2 regions of the Isoptericola haloaureus genome follow, and region 1 is predicted to be linked to the other one. Evidence: riboswitches for the same ligand, from Rfam matches in the RefSeq annotation. Region 1 holds a riboswitch; the other holds the start of a gene.
The links. Region 1 has a riboswitch for cyclic di-AMP ahead of V5O49_RS04295 (C40 family peptidase). Riboswitches for the same ligand answer to the same signal wherever they lie in the genome.
Positions count from the first base shown of each region.

Region 2: another riboswitch for cyclic di-AMP. It lies ahead of V5O49_RS14205 (C40 family peptidase); the one in region 1 lies ahead of V5O49_RS04295 (C40 family peptidase).

Region 1 covers NZ_JBAGLP010000110.1:84,279-87,481, reverse strand. Annotated here, with positions in the region: gene V5O49_RS04300 (C40 family peptidase) at 1-436, opposite strand, end outside; cyclic di-AMP (ydaO/yuaA leader) riboswitch at 439-600, opposite strand; gene V5O49_RS04295 (C40 family peptidase) at 864-1,676, opposite strand; cyclic di-AMP (ydaO/yuaA leader) riboswitch at 1,679-1,835, opposite strand; gene V5O49_RS04290 (iron-dependent transcriptional repressor DtxR) at 1,953-2,654, opposite strand; gene serC (phosphoserine transaminase) at 2,694-3,203, shown strand, end outside.
Region 2 covers NZ_JBAGLP010000118.1:878,921-882,123, forward strand. Annotated here, with positions in the region: gene V5O49_RS14195 (anaerobic ribonucleoside-triphosphate reductase activating protein) at 1-314, shown strand, start outside; gene V5O49_RS14200 (septum formation family protein) at 349-1,056, shown strand; cyclic di-AMP (ydaO/yuaA leader) riboswitch at 1,366-1,510, shown strand; gene V5O49_RS14205 (C40 family peptidase) at 1,515-2,732, shown strand; gene clpB (ATP-dependent chaperone ClpB) at 2,867-3,203, opposite strand, start outside.

The DNA of each region.
Region 1 (3,203 bases):
TGCTCGACGACGAGGAGGAGGACGAGGAGGACGAGGTGGAGACCGGCTCGCGCTCGGCGGAGCGGGACGGCGTGGTCTCGCGCACGGGCTCCGGCTCGGGCTCCGGCGCGGCCTTGATGTCGGCCTTCTTGGCGATCTTGGGGGTCACGCGCTCGACGGTGACCTTGGCCCCGGCGTCGACGGTGACCACAGGCGCGGTCTCGAGGGCCTGCTTGGCCTGGTCGGTCAGCGCACCCAGGTCCACGGTGCTCAGCTTCTTGGCCGCGTCCGAGTCCACCGGTGCCGCGTGCGCGGCGGTCGCCCCGCCGATCGTCGACACGAGCAGACCACCGGCCGTGGCCATCACGGCGGCGCGACGGCCGGCTGCGGCCGAGGGTGCGGTGATGGGGCGGCGTGCGGCCCGGTGCCGGCCGCGCGTGGTGTTGCGTGCGTTCACGTCTTCCCTCTCCTGTCCGCCTACGAAGTCAGCTGTCGGGTTCGGGTGGGAGAAATCACCCGGCCCCACGGTCCGAGAACCGTGGGGCTTCACCCCGAGGACACCGTCTCCGGTGCCCAGAAGTGGGTCCCCCGCCCCTGCCTGGGTCTCGGTTCACGACCGGCGGCAGGGCTCGGCGTCCGGTCGAGGTCCGGCAGAATGCTCCACCGAACGCCTGAACCGTATCTGATACGCGGCGCCATGTCACGTTTCGATCACGATCCCGGGCCGAGCGTGTTCCGCGGGCCCCGATTCGGCGTCTGGACGGCCCGCTGAGCGCTTCAGGGAGCGCCCGCGCCCCTGTCTCCGCGAGACCCCTGGACGGACGACAGAGGGCCCTGTCGCGCTCTCGGCGCGACAGGGCCCTCTGTCGTGGAGTCCGGCAGGCTCAGCCGACCCGGATGAAGGTCGGGTTGGACTGCCAGATGTTGCGGAACTGGACGGTCTTGCCCGGACGCGGCGAGTCGATCTGGGTGTTGCCGCCCGCGTAGATCGCGATGTGGCCCGGGGACCAGATGAGGTCGCCCGGCTGCGCGGCGGCTCGGGAGACGACGGTGCCGGCGTAGCGCTGGTCCGAGGACGAGCGCGGCAGCGAGATGCCGACCTGCGCGAAGACGTACTGGGTGAACCCGGAGCAGTCGAAGCCGGACGGCGTCGTGCCGCCGGAGACGTACGGGACGCCCACGTAGCGCGAGGCGACCGAGATGACCGAGGAGCCGACGGCGGAGGCCGGGACCGAGGAGGCGGAGCTCGAGGACTCGGTCGTGCTCGACGAGGAGGTCGAGGACGACGAGGAGGACGTCGAGACCGACTCCCGCTCGCCGGAGCGGGACGGCGTGGTCTCGCGCACGGGCTCCGGCTCGGGCTCCGGCGCGGCCTTGATGTCGGCCTTCTCGGCGATCTTCGGGGTCACGCGCTCGACGGTGACCTTGGCCTCGGCGTCGACCGTGACCACGGGCGCCGCCTCCAGCGCCTGCTTGGCCTGGTCGGTCAGCGCACCCAGGTCCACGGTGCTCAGCTTCTTGGCCGCGTCCGAGTCCACCGGTGCCGCGTGCGCGGCGGTCGCCCCGCCGATCGTCGACACGAGCAGGCCACCGGCGGTCGCCACCACAGCAGCCCGACGGCCGGCGGCCGCGGAGGGGGCCGCCATCATCGGGCGGCGGGCGGCGCGGTGCTTACCGCGCATGCTGCGAGCAGTCACGTTCAACCTCTCCGTTCGCCTACGAGGTCAGCTGTCGGGTTCGGGTGGGAGAAATCACCCGGCCCCACGATCCGAGGACCGTGGGACTTCACCCCGAGGACACCGTCTCCGGTGCCCGGAAGTGGGTCCCCCGCCCCTGCCGTGCGGTCATCCGTGGGAACCGGGACGGTGACAGGGTTCGGCGTCCGTCCCGGCACTCGCGCAAGACACTTGCGTGAGCGTGTCCGACCGTACCGGAACCCCCTAGGGATGTCACGTTCCGATCACGGATCGCGGTCAGCGCGCCGCGACGAACAGGTGCTTGGCCAGGTCCTCGGGCAGCTCGAGCGCACCGTCGCCGTCGGCGGTGCGCACGACGTAGTCGTCCCCCGCCCGCTCGACCTCGATGCTCACCCCGGGCAGCAGGCCCGCGTCGGAGAGTCGCTCGAGGAACTCGTCGTCGACCTGCACCGGCTCGGCGATGCGCTGCAGCACGACCGCGGCGCCGTCGTCGGAGGCCCCCTGCAGGAAGAGCGGCAGGGACTGCACGCCCTCGAGGAACGGCATCTCCTCGTACTGCTCCCCGAGCTCGGACAGGCCGGGGATCGGGTTCCCGTACGGGTCGTGGTGCGGGTGGTCGAGCAGGGTCACGAGACGACGCTCGACCAGGTCGCTCATGACGTGCTCCCAACGGCAGGCCTCGTTGTGCACCTGCGGCCAGTCGAGCTTGATCACGTCGGTCAGCAGGCGCTCGGCGAGCCGGTGCTTGCGCATGACCCGCACCGCCTTCTCCTGACCGTCCGCGGTGAGCTCGAGGTGGCGGTCGCCCGTGACGACGACGAGACCGTCCCGCTCCATCCGCGCGACCGTCTGGGAGACGGTCGGTCCCGAGTGGCCCAGACGCTCCGCGATCCGGGCGCGCAGCGGCGTGATGCCTTCCTCACCCAGCTCGTAGATCGTCTTGAGATACATCTCGGTGGTGTCGATCAGGTCCGTCACGTCCACTCCCGTCTTGAGGCCCGGGCCTAGTCTATTCGCATGACCCTCCAGATCCCTGCGTCGATGCTGCCTGCGGACGGCCGCTTCGGCGCCGGCCCGTCCAAGGTCCGCACCGGCCAGGTCGACGCCCTCGTCGCGGCCGGCGACCCCGCGCGGCCGGTGCTGGGCACCTCGCACCGCCAGGCCCCGGTCAAGGACCTCGTGCGCCGGGTGCGCACGGGCCTGACCGAGCTCTTCGCCCTGCCCGACGGCTACGAGGTCGCCCTCGGCAACGGCGGGTCGACCGCCTTCTGGGAGGTCGCGACGGCCTCGCTGGTGCGGCACCGGGCCCAGCACGCGGTGTTCGGCGAGTTCGGCGGCAAGTTCGCCGCGGCCACGGCGCGGGCACCGTTCCTCGCCGCCCCCGAGGTCGTCGAGGCCGCGCCGGGCGGCGTCGCGTACCTCACGCCGTCGGACGCCGTGGACGTCTACGCCACCCCGCACAACGAGACGTCGACGGGCGCGATGGCGCCGGTGCGGCGCCCGGCGGGCGACGCGCTCGTCCTCACC
Region 2 (3,203 bases), on a different contig from region 1:
TCCCGGACCGCTACGAGGAGGTCACCGGCGCGGCCCCGTCCGGCCGGGCCGCCTGGGAGTCGGTTCGGCTGCTGGTCGAGTCCGGGGTCGACCACGAGGTGCGCACCACCGTCGACCCGACGGTGCACACCCGCGACGAGGTCCTCGCGATCGGTGCCCGCCTCACCGCGATCGGCGTCCGTCGCTGGGTCGTGCAGGAGGCGCGGCCCGACGGCGCCCGCGCCGGTTGGGTGCGCCGGCTCGACCGGCGGCGGCTCTCCGACGTCCTGTACGACGACGACCTGCCCGGCGTCGAGCGGCGTGTGGGCGTCTGACCCGGGGCCCGCACGGCTCGGTAGGTTGTCCTCCATGACCGAGCGACCCGAGGACGACCTCTCCTTCGCCTCGCCCGGTCCGGCGACGCCCGCGGCCGGGCCGGACGGGACGCCGCCGGTCGCCGGGACGCCGGGCGCGACCGCCGCCGCGCCGGGCGCGACCGCCGCCGCCCCACCGGCCCGGTCGGGCGACGGCACACGCTGGGGAGCCCCGGGCGGGCCGACGCCGGCCGAGCGTGCCGCGGCGCGGCGCACCGCGCGGATCTGGGTGCTGTCGGTGGTCGGGCTGATCGTGCTCGTGGTGGCCGGTGCGACCGGGATCTCCGCCCTGACCTCCAGCGCGCGCGAGCAGGCGTGGGAGCCGGTCGCCGCGGACGTCACCGCTCCCACGACGGTCAACGCCGTCCAGCTCGTCCTGGGCTCGTGCCTGTCGGGCGCGTCGACGGAGGGCGGCGTCGGCGCGGTGGAGGTCGTGCCCTGCGCGGACCCGCACGTCGCCGAGGTGGTGGGGCGCACCGACGCCGCGAGCGACGCGATCTGGCCGGGCGAGGACGTGGTGGCCGCCCGCACGGCGCGCGGCTGCACCGCCGACCTGCTCGGACCGCAGGCCCGCGCCGAGGCGGCGCCGTCGGTCGCCTTCGTGGTGTGGACCCCGACGGAGGACTCGTGGGCGGCCGGTGACCGGACCGGGCTGTGCGTCGCCGTGCTGGACGAGGAGCGCACCGGGTCGCTGCTGGACTGACCGGGCGGCCCCGGGATGTCGACGGACGTCATCGGACCCGCGCCCGATCTTCACCGACCCGGCACCCTGGATGCGGCGATCGTCCGATCCGGCACGTCGAGGCCGAGGCGTTCCGTCCGGTTCTGTCCGGACTCGTCGGTCATGACGGGCACGTTCCCGCCGCCGGATCCCTTCACGTCTCCTCCACGACCATCTCCCGACATGGTCGTTATCGGATTGTGACCTACCGTGATCGCGTGGTTACGGTCCCTACGTCGTCCGGAGACCGGGCGGCGACCGGCCCGCAGCCCAGTGCTGCCGGCGGGCCGGCCCAACGGAGCACCGACGGCAGCAGCGGGAGACCCAGGTATTGCGGGTGACGCACGTCGCCACCCTCGGGGTGAAGCCGTCCTTCGGCGGCAGGCCACCACTTCTCGGCCTAACCCGACAGCTCATCTCGCCGGCTGGAGGAGTACCCCATGTCCACCACCTCCCTGGATGCTGCGCGCCCGCGGGGCGCGGTGCGCCCGCCGCGGACACGGCACGCTGCCGTCGCCATGACCCTCACGGCCGCCCTCGCCGGCGGCACGCTCGTGGCCGGCGCCCAGTCCGCCGTCGCCGACGAGGCGACGACCACGTCCGACGAGTCGACCGCCACCGAGACGGCCACGCCCGAGCCCACCGCCACCGAGACGGCCACGCCCGAGCCCACTCCCACCGAGGAGCCCGTCGTGGTGAGCACGACGCCGGACGTCTCGATGTCGAAGTCCCGCCACACCGGCCGCAAGGGCCAGGGGCACACCCGTCCGAAGTACACCGTGAGCGCCACGACGGCCGACGGCGAGGCGTTCGCCGGCCGTGTCCGGCTCTACGTCAAGGGCACGAAGGTCGCCGTCAAGCAGCTCGACGCCGACGGCACCATCCACTTCCGTCCGGGCCTCGGCAAGTACGACGTCGGCCGCAACGGCGTCCGCGCCGTCGTCGCCCCGGCCGCGGCCACCGGCCTCGACCAGGTGACCAAGAACCGCACGGTGCGCATCAAGCCGAAGGCGCGCACGAACCTCTACGTATCGATGAGCCGCAAGCAGGCCACGAAGGGCAAGTCGCACACCCGTCCGAAGTACACGGCCAAGGTCCGCAAGTGGGGCGAGCCCGTCACGGGATGGGTCCGCCTGATCGTCGCAGGCGACAAGGTCGCGGTGAAGAAGACCAACAGCAACGGCGTCGTGCGTTTCCGTCCTGGGCTGGGCAAGTACGACGTCGGCGGCAACCGGATCCGTGTCGTGGCGGTGCCCGTCCGCGGCGAGGGCCTGAAGAAGACCACGAGGCACCGCAACGTCCGGGTGGCCCCGAAGGTGACCCGCGGCGACAAGGTCGTCCGCGTGGCGAACAGCTACGTCGGCCACCGCTACTCCTACGGCGGCACCTCGCCGGCCACCGGGTTCGACTGCTCCGGCTTCACCTCGTACGTCTACAAGAAGGCGACCGGCAAGACCCTGCCGCGCTCGTCGTCGGCGCAGGCCTCCATGGGCAAGCGCGTCTCGCGCAGCAACGCCAAGAAGGGTGACCTCGTCTACTCGCCGGGGCACATCGGGATCTACGCCGGCAACGGCCGGATCATCGAGGCGGCGCGTCCGGGCGTCGGCGTCGTGAAGCGCACGATCTGGCAGTCCAACCCCCAGTTCATCCGCATCTGACCCGCACCTGACCGGCAGCGCACCGGCGCAGGACCACCCCACGAGATCGACCCACCCGGCCGAGATCGACGTTCAGTACGTCGGTCTCGGCCGGGTGGGTCGATCTCGTGTCTGCGGGGTGTCGGCGACGGGCCTCAGCGCAGGGTCAGACCTTCGTCGCCCTCCACCCGGTCGACGACGACGGTGTCACCGTCGGACACCTCGCCGGCCAGCAGCCGGCGCGCCAGCCGGTCACCGATCTCGCGCTGCACCAGCCGGCGCAGCGGCCGCGCCCCGTACGCCGGGTCGTAGCCCTCCAGCGCCAACCACTCGCGGGCCGGCGGCGTGACGTCGAGCGTGATCCGACGGTCGGCGAGACGGTCCGCCAGCGCTGTGACCTGCAGCTCGACGATCCGGCCCAGCTCGCCGAGGGTGAGCGCGTCGAACAGCACGACGTCGTCGAGCCGATTGAGGAACTCCGGCTTGAAGGCC